Regions from separate parts of the Vibrio sp. Of14-4 genome, predicted to be linked through region 3. Evidence: predicted binding sites of a transcription regulator. Region 3 holds the regulator's gene; each other region holds the start of a gene.
The links. Region 3 encodes PurR, which represses purine synthesis genes. Its sites were predicted from a motif close to TNANGNAAACGTTTNCNTNA; they were not measured.
Positions count from the first base shown of each region.

Region 1: a site for PurR is predicted at 4,944-4,963, ahead of glyA (serine hydroxymethyltransferase). Genes of this name have one in related genera too.
Region 2: a site for PurR is predicted at 6,037-6,056, ahead of MHN79_RS04065 (NCS2 family permease). Genes of this name have one in related genera too.

Region 1 is NZ_JAKRGI010000020.1:3,163-10,732, reverse strand. It holds gene MHN79_RS16935 (serine hydrolase) at 1-867, shown strand, start outside; gene ybeD (DUF493 family protein YbeD) at 996-1,274, shown strand; gene lipB (lipoyl(octanoyl) transferase LipB) at 1,455-2,108, shown strand; gene lipA (lipoyl synthase) at 2,131-3,096, shown strand; gene MHN79_RS16915 (hypothetical protein) at 3,236-3,562, shown strand; gene glyA (serine hydroxymethyltransferase) at 3,627-4,877, opposite strand; gene MHN79_RS16905 (YitT family protein) at 5,229-5,828, shown strand; gene vexH (vibriobactin export RND transporter permease subunit VexH) at 5,876-7,570, opposite strand, start outside.
Region 2 is NZ_JAKRGI010000003.1:50,872-58,441, forward strand. It holds gene MHN79_RS04040 (glutamate-5-semialdehyde dehydrogenase) at 1-905, opposite strand, end outside; gene proB (glutamate 5-kinase) at 920-2,053, opposite strand; gene crl (sigma factor-binding protein Crl) at 2,227-2,616, opposite strand; gene frsA (esterase FrsA) at 2,724-3,971, opposite strand; gene tet(34) (oxytetracycline resistance phosphoribosyltransferase domain-containing protein Tet(34)) at 4,197-4,661, opposite strand; gene MHN79_RS04065 (NCS2 family permease) at 4,728-6,017, opposite strand; gene MHN79_RS04070 (aminoacyl-histidine dipeptidase) at 6,847-7,570, shown strand, end outside.
Region 3 is NZ_JAKRGI010000001.1:110,082-117,651, reverse strand. It holds gene torD (molecular chaperone TorD) at 61-708, shown strand; gene purR (HTH-type transcriptional repressor PurR) at 925-1,932, shown strand; cyclic di-GMP riboswitch class I at 2,072-2,158, shown strand; gene MHN79_RS00520 (TfoX/Sxy family DNA transformation protein) at 2,349-2,942, shown strand; gene MHN79_RS00515 (TVP38/TMEM64 family protein) at 3,066-3,755, shown strand; gene MHN79_RS00510 (DUF2007 domain-containing protein) at 3,758-4,087, shown strand; gene MHN79_RS00505 (hypothetical protein) at 4,128-5,201, opposite strand; gene MHN79_RS00500 (DUF1826 domain-containing protein) at 5,449-6,102, opposite strand; gene MHN79_RS00495 (LysR family transcriptional regulator) at 6,296-7,129, opposite strand.

The sequences.
Region 1 (7,570 bases), on a different contig from region 3:
GATTCATCGAAAATGTTCATTGAAGTCGGCACCACAGTCAAAGTGAAAGACTTAAACCGTGGCATTATTGTGCAATCTGGAAATGATGCCTGCGTTGCCATGGCCGAGCACATTGCGGGATCAGAAGATGCGTTTGTTGATTTGATGAATGCGTGGGCAGACAGCCTAGGAATGAAGGATACTCATTTTGCTAACGTACATGGATTAGATAACCCGAATCTATACTCAACGCCTTACGATATGGCACTATTGGGCCAAGCTTTGATTCGTGATGTTCCGGATGAATACCGTATTTATTCAGAGAAAAAGTACACCTATAACGGCATTACCCAATATAACCGCAACGGTTTATTGTGGGATAAGAGCATGAATGTAGACGGTATTAAAACTGGCCACACAAGTAATGCCGGGTACAGTTTGGTGAGTTCAGCCACCGAAGGACAAATGCGTTTGGTCGCTGTGGTCATGGGAACTAAAAATGCCAATGCACGTAAGTCTGAGAGTAAAAAGCTACTAAGCTATGGTTTCCGCTTCTTTGAGACGGTTGCACCACACAAATCTGGTGAAACTTTTGTCGAAGAAAAAGTCTGGATGGGTGATAAAGATACAGTTGCGCTTGGCCTTGATCAAGACACCTATGTAACCCTTCCTCGAGGTCAGGCTAAAAATCTTCAGGCCAGTTTCGTGTTAGAAAAAGAGCTCGAAGCACCAATTAAGAAGGGCGATGTTGTCGGTAAGCTATACTATCAACTAGAAGGCGAAGATGTCGCTGAGTACCCACTCCTTGCTCTCGAAGACGTAGAACAAGGCAGCTTATTCAGTCGTCTTTGGGATTATATCGTCATGTTGTTCAAGAGCATGTTTTGATCTTCCCAGCTTCCATAACTTGAAAGCCGCACAAAGCGGCTTTCTTTGTTTTATGGCCTGTTGAGATTTAAGTTGAATAGCAGTACTATTTCGCGCTGGCTAAATGACATCCAATTTGGAGTTTCAAAATGTTGACTATTAACTCAGATGCAAAACTAAAAGATCTGCTTGAATTCCCATGTTCTTTTACTTACAAAGTCATGGGCTATGCTAAGCCTGAGTTGCCAGAGAAAGTACTTGAAGTCATACAACGACATGCTCCAGGTGACTACAGCCCGAGTGTCAAACCAAGCGCTAAAGGGAACTACCACTCTGTTTCTATTACGATTACAGCAACATCTATTGAACAAGTGGAAACTCTCTACAAAGAGCTCGGTGAGATTGATATCGTTCGTATGGTTTTGTAAATTTATTTGATTTAATCAAATAAATTTAAAAGCAGCCACAAGGCTGCTTTATTTATATATATCAGATAGATATAAATCTTCTACTTTTCAGAGGGTTAAAAATATCTTACTTACATATAGTTACATGAACCGAACCAGTTTATACTCCGTAAACCTGATTAACTGACGATAGGATTAGGAATGTACAACCAGCTTGTTGTAAAGCACTTGGGCCGACAGGACTATGAACCGATTTGGCGAGCCATGCATGAGTTTACAGATTCTCGAACAGAGGAAACCTGTGACGAAGTTTGGCTTGTTGAACACAACCCTGTTTTTACTCAAGGTCAAGCTGGCAAAGCAGAGCACTTAATCAATACTGGTGAAATCCCCGTCGTACAAAGCGATAGAGGTGGGCAAGTTACCTACCATGGGCCAGGTCAACTAGTGGCTTACTTCCTGATTAACCTTCGTCGTAAAAAACTCGGTGTACGCGATCTTGTCACAACAATTGAGACACTCGTGATAAAAACACTAAAATATTACAATATAGAGTCGGCAGCACGACCAGATGCACCAGGTGTCTATGTTGATGGTAAAAAGATCTGCTCCTTGGGCCTTAGAATTCGCAAAGGCTGTTCATTTCACGGTTTAGCTCTCAACGTGAATATGGATCTGTCGCCCTTTTTGCGTATTAATCCATGCGGCTATGCGGGTATGGAAATGGTTCAAATGAGCCAGCTTGGTGGACCAACAGATCTTGCCCAAGTTGAGACGACACTAGTCGAAGAACTTGTCACTTTGCTTGATTATGAGCAAGTTGAATTCAGCACAGAAGCCTCTCCTACGCGTTGAGAAGCAAAGAGAAGTATAAAGCATGAGTAAACCAATCCAAATGGAAAAAGGCGTTAAGTATCGCGACGCTGATAAGATGGCACTAATTCCAGTCAAGAATATGCCCACTGAGCAAAAAGAAATTCTGCGAAAACCTGACTGGATGAAAATCAAGCTACCTGCTGACAGTCAACGCATTCAAGAGATCAAATCAGCAATGCGTAAGAACAATCTTCATTCTGTGTGTGAAGAAGCATCTTGCCCTAACTTAGCTGAGTGCTTTAACCATGGAACCGCTACTTTTATGATCCTTGGTGCTATTTGTACTCGTCGCTGCCCATTCTGTGATGTCGCACATGGTCGCCCTGTTGCCCCTGAAGTTGATGAGCCTCAAAAACTGGCCCAGACCATCTCAGACATGAAACTCAAATACGTAGTTATTACCTCTGTAGACCGCGATGATCTTCGTGATGGCGGCGCCAAACATTTTGCTGACTGTAACCGTGAGATCCGTGCAAAGAACCCAAATATCAAAATTGAAACTTTGGTGCCCGACTTCAGAGGTCGAATGGATGTTGCTCTCGAATTGATGAAAGACAATCCTCCAGATGTCTTCAACCATAACCTAGAGACGGCTCCTCGCCTTTATCGTAAAGCTCGCCCTGGAGCAAACTACAAATGGTCTCTACAGCTACTGCAGAAATTTAAACAGCAGCACCCTGATGTTCCCACTAAATCAGGGCTTATGATGGGGCTTGGCGAAACAAAAGAAGAAATTATCGAAGTGTTGAAAGATCTTCGAGCTCACGGTGTCACTATGTTGACTCTAGGTCAATATCTAGCGCCAAGTCGTCACCATCTTCCTGTTGAGCGCTATGTACCGCCATCCGAGTTCGATGAGTTAAAAGAAATTGCACTGGACCTTGGATTCACCCACGCCGCTTGTGGGCCTTTTGTTCGCTCCTCTTACCATGCCGATTTGCAAGCTCAAGGGATAGAAGTTGGCTAAAGTCCAATTTTAAATATAAATAAAAAGGGCTAATTGAACCAATTAGCCCTTTTTATTGTTCATTTCTTGAATGAAACAACACTCTTCTATAGGCTTAGCCCTAATAATACTAAAACTGTTTTTATTCCAAGGGATGATTATGAAAAGACTAGGTTTTATTGCTCTAGCGATCACTGCAGTGACAGCAGGTTGTGCATCAAATACTCAACAAGATAACTTTCGTGAAGCTTCTTTTGAACTATGTAATACTGAAGTTGAATTATATTCTGTAAGTGACGACGGCCGTGTACGTATTGTTTGTGCAGATGGCTCTAAGTTTGCTCTAACCAGTGAAGACACTCTGGAAACCATGCGTGATATTAATATCGATTATTGTCACGGTGAAGGTCTAGGAAAGTTCAGTGAAAGCCGCAAGTACTACTCGTTCAAGTGTAAATCAGGCACACTCCTAAGTATTTCCAAGTAGAGACTAATGTACAAAAAGGGGGATACCATGTACCCCCCTTTTTAGTTTTCAAGTTACTGGAGCATTATGCATACACAGGTAAGCGCTGACAGATTTCAAGAACCTTTGCTTTAGTCGCTGAGATAACATCCTGATTATCAATATTATCTAGTACATCACACATCCAGTTAGCTAGTTCTTTCGCATCTTCCTCTGTAAATCCACGACGTGTGATTGCTGGCGAGCCAATACGTATCCCAGATGTAACAAATGGGCTGCGAGGATCGTTAGGTACCGAGTTTTTGTTCACCGTAATATTAGCTGAACCTAGAGCAGCATCCGCTTCTTTACCGGTAATGTCTTTATCTATTAAATCAACTAAGAAAAGGTGGTTTTCAGTGCCGTTTGAGACAATTTTATAACCACGTTCTTGGAACTGGGCAACCATAGCTTTAGCATTTTTAACCACACGCTCTTGGTATGCTTTAAACTCAGGCTCCATCGCCTCTTTAAACGCAACAGCCTTACCAGCAATAACATGCATCAATGGACCGCCTTGCCCGCCCGGAAATACTGCCGAATTCAGCTTCTTGTACATTTCTTCGCCGGCATTGGAAAGAATTAGACCACCACGAGGTCCGGCAAGCGTTTTGTGGGTTGTCGTTGTAACCACATGTGCATGTGGGACTGGAGTAGGATAAACGCCAGCAGCGATCAGGCCTGCTACATGCGCCATGTCAACGAATAAATAGGCACCAACCTTATCAGCGATTTCACGCATGCGCGCCCAATCAACAATTTGTGAGTAAGCTGAGAAACCACCAATGATCATTTTCGGTTTATGCTCTAACGCTAGCGACTCCATTTCGTCATAATTAATTTGACCCGCTTCATCAATACCATAAGGAATGATGTTGTAATGCTTACCAGAAAAGTTAACCGGTGAGCCATGAGTCAAGTGACCGCCGTGCGCCAAGCTCATACCAAGCACAGTATCACCTGGGTTTAACAACGCCATATAAACAGCACTATTTGCTTGTGAACCAGAATGAGGCTGAACATTCGCATAAGCACAACCAAACAACTCACACGCACGATCAATCGCCAAAGCTTCCGCTTTATCCACATATTCGCAACCACCGTAATAGCGCTTGCCTGGGTAGCCTTCTGCATACTTGTTGGTAAGTTGAGAGCCTTGAGCTTCCATCACTCGTGGACTGGTGTAGTTCTCTGACGCTATAAGTTCAATGTGCTCTTCTTGGCGACGAGTTTCTTCTTGGATCGCTGCGAACAGTTCCGCATCATAATCTGCGATATTCATATCACGCTTTAGCATCTGTATCTCCTGACTCAGATTTAAACTGAAAAACTAAGAATGACCCTAATAATCTGCGCAACCAGCTCACGCAAACGTTTGCATCACATTGATAGCGCGCATTCTACATAATTTGATCATAGCCATAAAGAGAAAATTATACTTTTTCTTATGAAGACTTTTCATGCAGAACAACAAAGTGTCACCCAATGTTGCCAAAAAAACTGATGAATAACAAAAGTGTCAATTTTTCTCTATACAGCCCGTAAAACAATATCTACATAGGTTTACCTGAAATTTACTACCCAAGCTACCGAAATAATATCTTTTTCACTATCATGCCGCCCTTAATTATTATTTTGTTTTTATATCATGGATAAACACTCACCAAAAGAAGACTGGATAGCGATCCTCACTGGAACATTTCTTGTCGCTCAGGGTATTTTTTTCCTCCAGTCAGGAGAGTTGTTGACTGGTGGTACCACGGGTTTAGCCCTTTTGCTCAATCAATTCATCCCGCTATCTTTTGGCACACTTTACTTTATGACTAACTGTCCTTTCTATTTACTGGCATGGCAACGGTTTGGCCCTAGATTTGCTATGAGTAGTATCATTTCTGGAGCCTTAGTATCGGTATTGTCTGATCACTTGTATCTAGTGATCAGTCTTGAAACCATCAATGACGTATACTGCGCAGTTGCTGGAGGGCTGTTAATGGGATTAGGTATGCTCATTTTATTTCGCCACCGTTCAAGCTTGGGTGGGTTCAATGTGCTGTGTTTATTTATTCAAGACAAATACGGCATTTCAGTGGGTAAGTGTCAACTTGCTATCGACTTCTGTATTCTTATCACTTCATGCTTTTTCGTTTCGCCGACTACCATAGGTTTATCCGTTATTGGAGCAGTTTTACTTAATATAGTGTTGGCGATGAATCACAAGCCTACTCGCTATTCGGTTAACTATAGCTAATCAAGTGCGAAAGCCCCTCTCACTTGATGAAAGGGGCTAAGCTAGATTTAATGAGACCTCCGCGCTTTTACATCATGGCTGAGTTCCTTATTCAGCTCAGCTTCAACATAACCTGGTGCTCGAGTCGATACCGAGATAAGTCGATACATAGCTGGGATCACAAACAAAGTCACCAAAGTGGCAAATCCCATACCAAAAAAGATAACGGTTCCGACCGCTACTCGACTCTCATAACCAGCGCCGTTAGAAAGGATAAGTGGCACCGCCCCTGCTAAGGTGGTAAAGGCCGTCATCATAATAGGGCGTAAACGACGGGCAGAGGCATCAACAATCGCCTTTTCAAATGCGAACCCCCTATCACGTAATTGGTTAGCAAATTCAACAATTAAAATACCATTCTTAGTCACCATACCAATCAGCATGATCATTCCTATTTGACTATAAATGTTGAGTCCTTGGCTCATCACAAGTAAACCCATAAAGCCGCCAAACACACCCATAGGTACTGTAAACATAACAACTAAGGGATTAATGAAACTCTCAAACTGAGCGGCCAAAACAAGATAAGCAACCAGTAAAGCCAAGCCAAACACCAAAAGCACACTAGATTGGTTCTCCTTATAGTCTTTGGACTCTCCCGCATAGCTTACCGAAATATCACCTGGCAACATCTCAATAGCTTTCTGGTCCAAATAATCCAGCGCATCACCTAAGGTATAACCTTCAGATAAATTGGCGGTTATAGTGATAGACTTTTGCTTGTTGTAATGGGATAACCGAATCGATGAGGCAACTTCTTCAATCTGAGTGACTGCATCTAAGGTCACTAATTCACCGGAGTTGGTTCTTAAATAGATTTGGCTGAGATCGGTAGCATTATTGAAGCTGTTTTCATCACCTCGCAAATAGACATCATACTCTTCACCTCGCTCGACAAAGGTCGTCTCACTCTTGCCTCCAAGCATGATTTCAAGTGTGTCAGAAACATCCGCGACACTAATGCCCAACTCGGCAGCGCGCTGTTTATCAACATTCACGACCAATTCTGGCGTTCTTTCCGAGTAATCAATATCCACGCCTTCCATCATAGGAGAAGCTTCAGCGATCTGTTCGAGCTTTTCAGCCCAAGTTTTAAGTTCTGAATAATCGGCGCCCCCTAAAACAAACTGGACTGGCTCACTTGAGCCACCACGAAAACCGGGCATAAAGGGAAATATCCTCACATCAGCAATACCTGTAAGCGCTTTTTTCACCTCAGCCAACGCCTGTGAAGCCGTGACATCCCGATCGTTCCAATCATCAAGGATCATGATCACAAACCCTGTCTGATCGCCAGCGTTTCCGCCAAAGGCAGGCGACTGGATACTAAATGACTTAAGAAAACCCTCTCCCAATAAGGGCAGCAAGCGCTCTTCGACACGTTCCATATTTGCGGCCATCCTATTGTAACTGGTCGCATCAGCTCCTCGAACAAAAGCAAACACCACACCACGGTCCTCAGATGGCGCCAACTGTGAAGGTATCTGCTGCATCAGTCCCCAACTTCCAGCAACACAAGCAATAATGATAACCGGCGCAGCCCAAGTCCATTTCAAAGCTTTTGAAAGGGCTTTTCGATAACCCGTTTCAAGACGCGAGAACAGGCATTCAACATACAAGTTAAATCGGCTCGGTTTTACATTGGCTTTCAGCAGGTGGCTACTTAGCACTGGCGTTAGCGTTAAAGCAATCAAAGAAGAGAA
Region 2 (7,570 bases), on a different contig from region 3:
TCACGAACGTTTTCTGCATCGCCTAGCAATGCTTTCGCGGCTGGCTCTGCAACAAAAGTTACTTTGTTTTGCACGCGAGTTTTCAGTTTTGTCAGCAAATCGGCGGCTATATCCTGATGAACTAGCAAAGTATCGAGTGCATTACAAGCCGATGGGCGTTGAACTTTTGCATTTTCAATCACATTAACTGACTTTTCCAAGTCCGCACTTTCATCGACAAAGATATGGCTAATACCAAAGCCACCGATTATTACGGGTATCGTACTGTTCTCTTTACACATTTTGTGTAAACCAGCACCACCACGCGGAATAATCATATCAACATAATCATCGAGCTTTAAAAGCTGAGAAACTAACTCTCTATCTGGCTTTTCAATATATTGTACGGAAGCTGCTGGAAGATTAGCCCTCTCCAACGCAGATTGAATGACCTTGACCAACTCCATATTGGAGAAAAACGTCTCTTTACCACCTCGAAGGATGCTGGCATTACCTGTTTTTAAACATAAAGAAGCAATATCTATGGTTACATTAGGACGCGCTTCATAAATCACACCCACTACCCCCAGCGGTACTCGGCGGCGAGCCAACGACATACCATTTTCGAGGACTTTACTTTCTATTTCGCTCCCGATAGGATCATCAAGTTTTATCACATTTCGAACGTCATCAGCGATAGCGGCTAAACGAGTTTCATCAAGTAAAAGCCGATCAAGTAGTGCCTCACTCATTCCCGATTCTCTTCCGAGCTCAATATCCTTAGCATTGGCGTCAAGAATGCTGGCACAGTTGGTTTCCAATTCATCGGCAATTATCGCCAAAGCATGATTTTTTTGTGCTGTAGATGCGTTAGCTAGTTGAAATGTAGCTTGCTTTGCAGCCTTACCTATAGAAATCAGTTCCAATCTCATTACCTCAATTATTCCTGAATTATGACCATATCATCACGATGCAGCACCTCACTGCCGTAGTCATAACCCAAAATCCCTAAAATATCTTTGCTGTGTTTACCTATGATGCGAGCCATATCGAGACTTGAGTAGCTCGAAATACCACGAGCAATGAGCACTCCTTTTTGATCAGTAATTCTCACTACTTCTCCTCGTCCGAATTCACCACTGATGCGAGTGACACCTTTAGCCAATAGGCTGCTTCCTTGCGACAACACTGCTTTTACTGCACCATCGTCTATTACGATGTCACCAGAAGCAGAGGGGCCGGCCAAGATCCAACGTTTACGACTTTCTAATGCCTCTTCTATTGGCAGAAAACGAGTTCCTTGTGGTTGCTCACTAAGAGAGTCGAATACAACATTTGGTGCACTGCCTGCTGCAATAATCACTTCGATTCCAGCACGACGAGCAATGTCCGCTGCTTGCAGCTTGGTAGCCATACCTCCGGTTCCCAATGAAGTTCCACTATCCCCAGCAATCTTTCGCAAGGTATCATCAATGGTTTTTACTTCTTTGATCAATTCAGCTTGGGGGTCTTTGCGGGGATCAGCAGTAAACAGTCCTTTTTGATCGGTAAGCAATAAGAGCTTATCGGCACTACACAAAATGCCTACTAATGCAGAAAGGTTATCATTATCACCCACTTTAATTTCACTGGTCGCGACTGCATCGTTTTCATTAACAATAGGAATAATATTGTTATCCACCAACGCATTAATAGTATCGCGAGCATTGAGGAAACGTTCACGATCTTCTAAGTCTGCACGAGTAAGCAACATTTGCCCTATTTTTATGTCATAAAGACCAAACAATGCTTCCCAAGTTTGTATAAGTTGGCTCTGACCAACAGCTGCGAGAAGCTGTTTGTTTGCCATTGAGTTAGCTAAAGCTGGGTAACCTAAATGCTCTCTTCCAGCGGCTATTGCACCGGATGAAACCATAACCACAGAATGGCCTTGCTTCTTAAGCTCTGAGCACTGCCTTGCCAGTTCAACCATATGAGCTCTATCTAATGCTAACGTACCGCCAGTAAGGACACTGGTCCCGAGCTTAATAACAACAGTTTGACGGCTCACAGCCTTCGCGCATTTTTGATTCATTATCGATCTGCTATAAAAATAAAAACCTTGGTCCACCCGCTTGCAATGAGTGTGAATGTCACTGCTAGGTGTTGTTGAACTAGATGTTTTAACAATCAACGCAACAATTAACAAGCAGAAAAGGCGCTAATTAGCGCCTTTTTTTAATCTAGGAAATATATACAGATACTTATCTAACCGAACTCTGCAGACTCTTTATGAAAATCAAGCGTCATACCAAATTGTGTTGCAAGTGTTTCAATAAGCTTCTGGTGAAAACCTTCTTGAGTGCGGCTAACTTCCGCTATCGCTTTTTTAGGCAGCTTCTCATCCATCCAATCACCTTTAGCGTCATATAAACCGACTCGGTATTTTGCTTCGAACGCCTCTCCCTCTTGTTCCAGCTCTAACCACCACCCCCAAAACTCTCTCTCTTCAGGTGATTTTTTGTCGTTCACACATACAGAAAGGCAGTCAAACAAGTATTTGCCTTGCTCACACTGCGCTTCTCGTAAATAGGGACCAATTGCTTTTAGCGTAGATAATAAACGGTAATGGGTTGGATTCTTCGACTGTTCAGACATAATGAATCTCCATATTCAATATCTGTTGTAATTATGATGAGCAAAAATTAGGACTACTTAGTTAGGGTATTGCCCATATATAAGTGTTGACTAATTTATGTGATTTGTCATCTAATTAGCTCATCCTCCAACCACTTGATGGCTAAATCGAGTGATTCCTCATATCCCTGTGTAATTGTTTTCGCACTAATTTTCCTTGCTTTCCCATAGTCGCTAAATAATGCAACTAAGCGATTATCACTATGTGGAGACACAGGATCATTTTCCAAACTCATCGCTAAAATAGGCACTTTGGTTTTACGATTTGATAGTATGCCTTGAACCTTTAATGACCAAGCCATTAATTGTCCCGATAAGCTATTGATATCGACTGCACTTTTTCCTAGTCGAGAGGCCAGTATATCAAGATACATTTTCGGCATTTTTTTCAGCTTCTCAGGCGAGGACAGTACATCATGAATCGGCGCACCCAAGCTAACACAGGCTTTCAGTTTATCTTGCTCCACAAATGCAAGCCTGACCATAGCATTACCACCGAAACGAAAACCCAATAAGCCTACTCTATGGTGATCAACCCAAGGAATATTAAACAATTCATTAAGTACTGCTTGATGCAAACACGAAGTGTCTTCAGTCAAACTCCAATGACTGTTATGGCCGATAGAAGGCATATCAACCGTCAACATGGCAATATTTTTAGCCGCTAGGTGATTACGAAACAACCTCCACAAATCCGTCTGCAGGGTATCTAATCCAGCGCTGACCATAACGACAGGCTGAGGTTTATCCGTACTAGTAAGGTGTAAATGAGCAATAATGGCCTTATTCTGATAGGGAATCTCTAACTTTTTGATTATGTATTGAGTCTTTTTTGCCGCTTCAGAATACGCATTACTTGCTAATACTTGAGCTTGGGAGGCCAGGTTATCGTTTTTTAAATGAGGGTAACCAGCAATACTAAAACACAAAGAAGCATTAAAAAGTGCATCAGCCGCCTCCTCGCCCTTGAGTTCATTAGAGCGAACGGTGTGTGACATACCCAACTTAGTCCACTCATAGGTCCAGTTACCACTGTGATATCCCATCACTGTATCAAGCCACTCATCATAAGTTCTTGAATGTTTGGATGATGCTATTTTGGATAACACTTCATCTGCTTCAATCGGATCTAAACCTTGCCATGCCCATTGCAATCGATTGATATTCCTATACCACTTAGCCCCCTCTCTGTGACGTTTATCATCTAATATTTTCTGGCTGCTTGGCATATATTGAGTAAGCGAAGAGGTTTCCTTCGCTTGCTTATAGTTGGTAAACAGGGTTTCTGAGAGGTTTTTACTCACTTCTTCAGACATGACATGGCCTAGTTATTAAGTTTTCTACATTGTATACATGGGTTGGATTAAAAATCAGATCTGGTTTGTTGTTTAACATACAAGTTCACATTCAGCCGAAAATCAAAATTAAGCGCGCCGGAAAAGACAAACCAAAAATGACCCACTAGGGGCCATTTAAGTCTGATTCAATTCCATTAGTTCCTTGTTTTGCGCTGCAAGACAAGGGTTCTGGTTTTAATCAAATTATTTTTGCTTGCGGTTTATTGGTTCAATGTACTGAATCGACATATCCCAAGGCTGCTCTATCCATGTTTCTTGTTCAATATCTACCACATAATCATCAAGAAGAAGCGCACCGGAAGGTTTAGCACAAACCGCAATAAGTTTCGCTCTTGGATAAAGTTCACGTAACTTACGCGCCGTATCACCACTGTCTACCAGATCTTCGACGATTAAATAACCTTCACCATCACCTTCAGGCGCTTTGAGAACACTCATGTCGCGTTGGTGATCATGATCGTAACTGGAAATACAAATGGTATCGACATAGCGAATACCCAATTCACGAGCTAAAATCGCTCCGGGAACAAGACCACCTCGACTTACAGCCCATATCCCTTTCCACTGTTCTGCTGGCATTTGCTTCTCAGCAAGTTCCCGGCAGTAAGCGTGCATTTGATCCCACGTAATAATGAACTTCTTAGTCATTGTAATAACCCAATAATTAAACTTGCCACTGCATAGATTGATTCCGATTAGCAAGTATGAAAAGCGCTAAGCAACCATGTACTTGATGATAAAGACTAATGACATAACCCAAACACTAAGAGAAACATCTCGACCTTTTCCGCTGCATAACTTTATTGCCGCATAAGCAATAAAGCCCAACGAGATACCTTCAGCGATTGAGAAAGTTAACGGCATCAACAAACATGTCACAACCACAGGAGCCGCTTCCGTTAAATCCTGCCAATCAATATTTGCTAACCCTGATAGCATCAAGATTGCTACGTAAAATAGCGCACCAGCCGTCGCATAGGCTGGAATCATTCCCGCTAAGGGAGAGAAGAATAAAGCAAGTAAGAACAAAATACCAACAACAACAGCCGTTAAGCCCGTACGGCCACCAGCTGACACACCCGAAACGCTCTCAATGTAAGATGTGGTGTTAGATGTTCCAAGCAAAGCCCCAACAGAGGTCGCGGTTGAGTCAGCCAACAGCGCTTTGCTTAAACGAGGGATTTTGCCATCTTTATCCATTAAGCCCGCTTTTTGCGTAACACCCACTAAGGTACCAGCGGTGTCAAACAGGTCGACAAACAAAAAAGCGAAGACAACTGAAATCATACCCACTTCAAATACGGCAGAGAAATCCAGTTGCAGAAAAGTAGGTGCGATACTCGGCGGTGTGGACATAATACCCGCCCATTGAACATCACCAAAAACTAAACCTAAACCAGTCACCGCTATGATAGCAATCATAACCGCACCTTTGATGCCACGATTGACTAAAGCAATGGTTAGGAAAAAGCCTATTGATGCCAATACAGCAGGCAATGATGTAATAGCGCCTAATGATACTAAGGTAGCTGGATTATCAACCACTATGCCAGCATTTTTTAACGCGATAAAAGCAAGAAAAAGTCCAATACCCGCAGAGATGCCCGTACGTAGTGACAATGGAATAGAATGAATTATCCATTCACGAATCTTAAACACACTCAGAAGAATAAACAGTAAACCAGACACAAATACTGCGGCTAATGCAACTTGCCAAGTGTAACCCATACCAAGCACAACAGCATAAGTAAAGAAAGCATTCAGCCCCATACCCGGTGCTTGTGCGATAGGATAATTAGCAACAAACCCCATGATAAAGCAACCGATCGCAGCTGCTAAACAGGTCGCTACAAATACTGCACCATGATCCATGCCCGCATCCGCTAAAATTGCCGGATTAACAAAGATAATGTATGCCATGGTCAAGAAGGTTGTTAGACCGGCAATGATCTCAGTTTTTACACTTGTGCCGTGTTCACTGAGCTTAAAGATTTTTTCGAGCATAATCGAATTCCAAAGGTGAAAAAGTAAACGGTTGCGTAATCGATTGGCGGAATTATAGAGTTTAATATTTTCAAATTCCAGACAGATTTCATCTGTAAGAAAGTAATCTATCTATAAAATTTCAGCTCAAATAATGTGAAACAATATCACTAAGTCAAAAACATCTTTAAGTTCATAGAGTAATAAAAAAACGCCACTCAATTTGAGTGGCGGTTGATTCATATCAGTGACAAGAGCACTGAGACAAAATTCTAATTAATAGGGGGTATATAAACTTCATTCAGGAACCTCTGTCTAAGTTAAATAACCAAAACTAGATGAATAGACAAAATCGCCAGTGTAAATAGAGTTGCTTATCTAGAATTTTGCACTTGGCAAACTTTTCATAACCATCACCTTCTAATTCAATTAAAAAACAATCTAGATTGCTTTCTCAATTTCTTGGAGGCGACAAAGCGGACTCTTCCCTTGAACATTTTATCTTCACTGCAGAAGTTAGTTTCTGACTATAGCAAAAAGAGGTTTTATTACAACAATTAAAGATTAAAGTCACAAAAACTTAATCAAAAAAGAGTAAATCCGCCAATTTTGTAATTTAATTACATTATTGTCAGTTTTAAACTTTCCAAGATATGCGCTCAATATTATATTTTCAATCATCACAATTGTGATGATAAAACGGGTTTTTGTTCACTTTTACTACTAGGTTGCAGTAATGAATGATATTCTCAAATGCTCTAATTCGTGCGCCAACCAGAGCCATGTATGACAACGAGCGGTTAGCATTACATGCCCAAGTCTTGGCACTATCACAGTAAAGGAGTCACCTGTGTCTGAATTTCATTCTGAAGTTAGCGGCTTATCACCAAGCATCGTCTGGCAGTTTTTCGATAAAATTTGCTCAATTCCTCATCCTTCTAAGCATGAAGAAGCATTGGCCCAGTACATAGTCAACTGGGCAAAAGAACAAAACTTAGATGTCCGGCGTGATCCTGTGGGTAATGTTTTCATCAAAAAGCCCGCAACTCCGGGAATGGAACATAAAAAAGGCGTGGTACTCCAAGCTCATATTGATATGGTGCCGCAGAAAAATGAGGACACAGATCACGATTTTGCTAAAGATCCAATCCAACCTTATATTGATGGCGAATGGGTAACAGCAAAAGGTACAACTCTCGGTGCTGACAATGGTATGGGTATGGCATCATGCTTAGCTGTGCTGGCTTCCAATGATATAAAACATGGACCATTAGAGGTTTTACTTACTATCGATGAGGAAGCAGGTATGACAGGAGCCTTCGGGCTTGAAGCAGGCTGGCTAGAAGGCGAGATCCTGCTTAATACTGATTCAGAGCAGGAAGGCGAAGTTTATATGGGCTGCGCTGGCGGTGTAGATGGTGAAATTTCCTTCGATATTCAGCGTGAAGCCGTTCCAAGTGGCTACACAACTCATCAGTTGACCTTGAAGGGGCTAAAAGGTGGTCATTCTGGCTGTGACATACATACAGGACGTGGTAACGCCAATAAACTCATCGCTCGTTTTCTTGCTGGCC
Region 3 (7,570 bases):
TTTATGGATAACACAAGTTTTATCCCAGATAGCTTACATAACTGTGGAGAGTATTATCTAATGGACGACATCAAATCCTTAAATGAGAAGCGCGCCGAAATCTATTGGTGGTTATCAAGTTTATTCGCCAGAGAACTTTCTGCTGAGGTACTTGAAGAGTACCATTCCCCCCAAGTTCGCGCCTTCCTAACAGCGCTTGGGCAGAATGAGCATTTAAGGCCATATATAAACAAACTAATAGATGCGCTTAATCGTGTGCTCAGCAGGAACAATGCCCAACTCGAACTAGCGGCTGACTTTTGTAATCTGTTTCTTAAATCCGATAAAGATTCTGCCCTACCCTACGCATCTATCTATATTGGCGATTCAGGACTGCTCAATGATATACCTGCCACAGAAATGGAAAACTTAATGTACCAGTATCAAATAGAGGTGAATAAAAGCCTTAATGAGCCGGCTGATCACATTGCTGTAGAATTAGACTTTCTCGGCCACCTAATCATTTGCTCCAACAAGCTAATGCAACCGAAGGAGATGGAAACTTCGATGCAGGAACAAGCACAATTTATTGAAGCCCGTCTTCTCTCTTGGATCCCCTCGTTTGTAGATAAGTGTCAGAAACTGGATAATTTCGGCTTTTATGCATCAGTGACAGAAGTCACTCTTGCGTTTATCAAACAGGATTACTCATTTCTAAAAGGTGAGTAATTAGACACAAATATGTGATGGAAAGCCTACTAGAATTTAGGTTTTTGTTTGCCCTTAAAGCCTTTGCGATATAAAATCGAGAACGAAAACGATAAAAACTGACAGAACTAGAGATAAACCGCTAAATAGGGCGGTTTTTGTGTTTCTGATACTTACTGCCCACTTACACAAATTTTTGATGCAAGTTCACGGCAGTCATCGACAGGACAGAACCTTATGGCCACTATCAAAGACGTAGCACGCTTAGCCGGCGTGTCGACAACAACTGTTTCTCATGTAATAAATAAAACTCGCTTTGTTGCAGAAGCAACTCAAGAAAAAGTGATGGAGGCAGTGACTGAATTAAACTATGCTCCAAGCGCTGTAGCGAGAAGCCTAAAGTGTAACAGTACCCGTACTATTGGCATGCTTGTCACTCAATCTACTAATCTTTTCTTTTCTGAAGTCATCGATGGTGTAGAGAGCTATTGTTACCGCCAAGGCTATACTCTCATACTGTGTAACACTGGTGGAATATATGAGAAGCAACGTGATTATATACGTATGCTCGCCGAAAAACGTGTTGATGGTATTCTAGTAATGTGTTCCGACCTAACCGAAGAACTCAGTGAAATGCTTGACCGCCAAAAGGATATCCCTAAAGTCATCATGGACTGGGGTCCAGAAAGCTCTCAAGCCGATAAAATAATCGATAACTCCGAAGAAGGCGGCTATCTAGCAACAAAATTCCTAATTGAACACGGTCATAAAGATATCGCATGTCTTAGTGGGCACTTTGAGAAAGCAGCGTGCCAAGAACGTATACAAGGGTTTCGCCGAGCAATGAGTGAAGCTAACTTAAAAATTAACGAGGACTGGATTCTCGAAGGCAACTTCGAATGCGATACTGCCGTGCTCGCCGCAGATAAAATTGTCGCAATGGATAACAAACCAACGGCTGTCTTTTGTTTCAATGATACTATGGCTCTTGGTCTAATGAGCAGACTGCAGCAAAAAGGAATTAAAATACCTGAACAGATTTCAGTTATCGGCTATGACAATATAGAGCTCGCTGAATACTTCTCTCCACCACTTACTACTGTGCACCAACCTAAACGTCGCGTAGGCAAAAATGCGTTTGAAATTCTTTTGGAACGTATCAAAGATAAAGAGCATGAAAAGCGTGTTTTCGAAATGCATCCAGAGATTGTGATTCGTGATACGGTTTACAATCTAAGTGAATGAATACGAACCGGCTGATAAGTTAAACTATTAGCCGACTCTATCATTTTGACACAAAATATTTGGATCGATATCACACTTATTCAATCACGTTGTGATACTTACCTCAAATCTTATTTATTCTTAAATTGTTCGACTAATGCCACGAACAGGGCAAACCAACTCGAAAGAGTGGGACGCAAAGCTTCCGGCCTGACTCAGGGAACTGAAAGGTAGCGGAGTTGCCGATGGGCAAAAATGCAAACTATCATACCGTTTAAAACAATACATGGACTAGTGATTTGATGTTTCGGTAGCCACATGTGTCTGTTCTAAAAAATGTATGACTTCTTTATCAACATTTTACCTGCATTATTTTGCTAATCTCTCGGACCTGGCTTTGGTGGCGTATAATAAAATATACACCGAGATAAAACAGCATGGATAAACCAATACTTAAAGAATCGATGCGACTTTTTGATCAGCTTGGTCAGATAAAATCGCGCTCAATGTTCGGCGGATTCGGCATCTTCGCAGACGACATAATGTTCGCATTAGTCGTTAACGATAAGCTACACATCCGCGCCGATGACAAACTAGCCAATCAATTTAAAACTGAGGGCTTAACACCATACGTATATAAAAAACGTGGGTTCCCCGTTGTTACAAAATACTTTGCGTTAACTGATGACATTGCAACTTGTGAGGAGCGAGCGCTTTCTTTAGCCTATCGCTCTCTAGAAGTGGCCAAGAAAGAAAAGACGACACAAGCTAAAGCTAGGCCGACTCGACTTAAAGACTTACCTAACCTTCGACTGGCAACAGAACGTATGTTAAAGAAAGCCGGAATCGATAGCGTCGAAAATTTAGAACAAATAGGGTCAGTAAAGGCGTTTAAGGCGATTCAAGCAACGCACCCTGCAGAGGTGTCAATTGAGTTGCTCTGGGCTTTAGAAGGCGCTATAAAAGGCAAACATTGGTCAGTTATTCCTACTACTCGCAGAGCGGAGTTAGAAAGTCTTCTTAATAGCTAATCACAACATGCTTTGAAACTAAGTCAGCCAGCTAGGTTGGCTTTTTTATTTTCTGTTTGAAATTTTACTTCTTTTCAACTGTTCTTATTTTCATATCCCTTTACTCATATTTAGGAAGCCTCTATGAATAAAAAACTCGTGTTAGGAGTTCTGCTCGTCGGACTGATTGTGTTTCTTGGCATTAACTTTGGTCAATATCTCACTTTAGAAAATGCTAAAGCTCAACAAGCCTCGCTATCTGAGTTTATAAATAACAACTTTGCACTAGCCGCTATAAGTTATTTTCTTGCCTATGTCGCCATTACTGCTTTCTCCATTCCAGGCGCTGCCGTTGTGACGCTTCTAGGTGCGGCTTTATTCGGCTTTTGGGCCAGTCTTTTACTTGTCTCATTTGCAAGCACCATAGGTGCGACTCTCGCCTTTCTCAGCAGTCGTTTTTTACTTCGAGATTGGGTGCAAACCAAATTTGGCGACAAATTAAAAGCAATCAATGACGGAGTGGCTAGAGATGGGGCATTCTATTTATTTTCGCTTCGCCTAATACCTGTATTTCCTTTCTTCCTAATAAACCTTCTAATGGGGCTAACACCAATATCTACTGCTCGTTTTTACCTGGTAAGCCAATTGGGAATGCTGCCGGGTACCGCGGTTTATCTCAATGCAGGCACACAATTGGCACAAATAGAAAGCCTATCGGGTATCGTATCTGCTCCGGTATTACTATCATTTGCTCTACTTGGGCTATTCCCAGTAGTCACTAAATGGGTGATGGGAAAATTCAAAGGAGCGACACAAACTCAAAATGAGAGTTAGTTTTGAAAATTTTCTCAACCGCTAATGTAATAGAAGTTCATATAGTCTGTGAACTTCTAAAATCACAGCAAATACATTGCCAAGTCAGAGGAGATGGAATCGTAGGGCTACAAGGAGAACTTCCTTTCGATGATAGTACCTCCCCCTGTGTTTGGCTTTTGAATATCAGTCAACATAAGCAAGCGCTGTCAATCATCGAACAGTATCAACAAAAAACACCATCAGATTTAAAATGGCAGTGCACCCAATGTGGAGAGCTCAATGAACAGCAATTTGGGTTGTGTTGGAAATGTAGCGAGATCAATAGAGACGAATCTGACCTCTATGAATAAAGCGCACTGAAGGCGCTTCATTCGTTTTCGCTTCAATCTTTTAGGACGAACGTATCTTCTCTATTGCGAACTTCGCACTAACTGAACGATGATCACTGCCATATGAGGGTCCAACAATCGAGTTACCCTCAGGTACGATTATACTTCTCTTTAGTGTCTCATCTTTTTGCGTAAGAATAACAACGCCATCAAGGTACCCGGTTTGCATTTCTCCGTTTTTCTGTCTTTTGGAGCCTTGCTTGGCCTCAGCATTTAAGCTTGCTTCCCACTTATATGTATTCTCCTGTGGGGATATCATTGGCAAGGTGATTTCATATTGAGGAGGAACTCCCAGCTCAGATCTAAAACTTTCTTTATCTTGTAATGCTCTAACTATTCGCCCATCAACTTTTCTATTTCGAGTATTAAAATCACCAGCAATAATAATATGATCTATATCAGTATGTTTGTTATTAATTTTGCATAACAAATCATTTATTTCTTTTTTTCTTTCATCTTGATCTTTTGAGTCAAGATGAATATTTACCATGGCAACTTTCATGCTACCAATGCTTTGTATAGTGATAGTTCCACCTTTATTTGGATTATTAAGCACGTCCCTATAAGTTAACTTATCAATAATAATAGGTGCTGCTATCCCTTTTTTAACCAGTGTAATCTGAGCGGTTGATGCAGGATTGGTGAACAAGGAAAACAGCTCTTTAGGTTTGGTGACTGTCAGCATTTTTTGGGCACTATTATAGACAATCACATACTTAGAGCCATTAATAGTCTCTCTCATTACTCCTGATAGATTCTTCATTTCTTCTGTAGATATAAAAACAATATCTGATGTACTAGTAAGAATCGATTCACACATATCGCTACTCATTGTTTGGTTTGCATTATTATGAGTAAAAACTTGGATGGTATGAGCGACCTTAGGCTTATCAAGCACACCATATTCTAAGTTGCTTAAGTGTTCTTCATTTGAGTTTAATTCTTGCGCAGGCAAACAGCAGTTAAATACTTTTTTGATATTAAAAGACGGCTGATGAGAACTTTTTTCTGAGCGATTCACTATACTACTAGCAGAGGGTGAAAAACTTGAGTTGACTTCCATTATCATATCCATAAATAAATCCTATCAGAGGATTATATAGACACAATAAAAATAAAACTGTGTTCATGAACCTTTATTAATTTAATTCAGTTTGAAAAAAAATAATTTTTAAACATGAAAGAATTTAATCATTGTATTTCTTTTTTGACATTAGACCTTTCCAGATTTATGTAAGCTCACATCAAAAAAGTTGAAGTCTGTTGATAGTCTATAGTAAGACATTTGTAAGATAATTTGCTAAAAGATAGTCACTATCTGATTAAACCATATCTAGTGTCAGTAGGAGTCTAGGTTCTTGATTAAGGTTCTGAGGTGAACGATGTACCAACCCGCGACTTTCATTCCCCTCCCAGCCACTTCCCTTCAACAAAGCCACATCTCCAGTAGACAATCTGTTTATTGCCGACTGTTCACTATATAAACCAGATAAGTGATCAGGTTTCCCCAAGCTACCAGCACCCAATTTGCTGCGGTCCAAACCATCGTTTCCATGCCATTCTGTGGCAGTACCGGTATAAGTTGAAACTAAACGGCAAGGGACATGATCAACGTGAAATTTTGGACACATAGGTTTATTTATACTGGTGAGTCTTAGCCCTGCTTCACCCAAATCAAACAAACAACAGAACATATCAACGATTAACGCAATGTCTTTAGCAAGTAGCTCTGCACATTCATAGTTTGATAACTTATGCATTATCCAGTCATCTACATTACTAGGCGTAACTGTTTGAACTAACGCCAAATTAGACTCATGAATCAACATATGCTTGATACCATGAATCAGTTTATTAGGAAGGTCTCGTTCCCATACAGCAATGTTATGCTCATCTCGGTATATTTCACTCAATACACTTGGCGATTCAGCTATAGGCATTGTTAATTCCGTTGGTGTTTTCATAACCTGAAGCATGAGGTCTCCCTATTTATAAGCGAACTTCCCAATTAGATGGGGGTACCTAACATCAAAAAATCTAAGGTAACCACCATCAATACCATCGCTAAATATGATATGTTATATCATAACAAAAAATCAACAACCACATTGAACAAAAGTAACTAACACTAAAAATCGACATTTTGACCTTCAGTGCCAATTACTTAGCTTATTTACATAGATGAAGTGCGCGTGTTGGAACATCAGATGAGGCAATTTTAGTTACTCCATTATCACTGCTCCATACGTACATATTGATTAGTTGAGATAGGGGTGTTTTTACATACCCTTCACTCGTCACAGACCAGTCAGGACATACGACCACAGTGCCGGGTAATTCAAGCTCGCTATTTATAAGGGTTGAAGAACTCGTAGCATGCCAATAAGTAATATTATCCAGTGGGATTTTATGATCCATGAGGACATTTCTGACATATGACTTAGTCAAAGTGCTTGAAAAAACGACCCTTGTTGGAGAACTAGAACAAGTTTTAGAACGCACAATACTATGACTAACCGTGTCCAAGTGATGCGATGTCCCTCGACCTTTAGGTAATCTTTCTGTCGTAAATATAAGGTCATATTCTTCCACTGGAGGACAATGTTCAAGACTGAAGCTGGTAAAGGAAAGCTCTCGATAATCCAAGGCTTTAAACTCTTTCAAAATACATTCGATGACTCTGGGGCAAAATACATCTTCCACCGCAATATCAAGTCGGCGACCTAAGTTAACGCTCTTTAACTGCTCAAATAAGCTTTCATTCATGCTTAGCATCTTTTTGGCATGCTCTAAAAGAATTTTTCCATGTTGAGTCAGCTCAAAACCACCCCGTCTGTCAAAGACTTCAACACCTACTGTACTTTCAATTTTTTTTATTTGCTGAGATACCGCAGGCTGAGTCATAAATAGTGACTCAGCAGCAGCTGTTACACTACGATATTTCGCCACTTTTATCAGTGTTAATAGGTACTTTGAATCAATAAAACACTTAGATTGATGCATAAGGTAAGTCCACCCAACTATAAATGAAGATTAAAAACACTCACTCAAAGCCAGAGCAAGTAGCAAGAAAAGCATGATGAATAAGTACAACCGCTACTTTAGTACATCAGGGTAACTAATAACCTCTAATAAACAATAAGTTAGAATGTATAGGTCATTCAGTAAAAATCATATACACATATATTAATTTAATTACATTTCAAGTATAAATACCTGATATAAAAGGATTTAATTTCAGTTTTATAAGGCCAAATGAATAACATTCACACCTATTGATAAAACAAAAATTAGTATAAATGCAAGAAAATAAATATAAAAAGCTGATTATTAAGAAGAAATGGGTACCATATCAAAGAAAATGAACTAGGTGGTGAGCTTTACGAGGGCAGCACTAGATACTGGCAGATTGATTACATCAGAAGATCATGAGCAATCCTATAA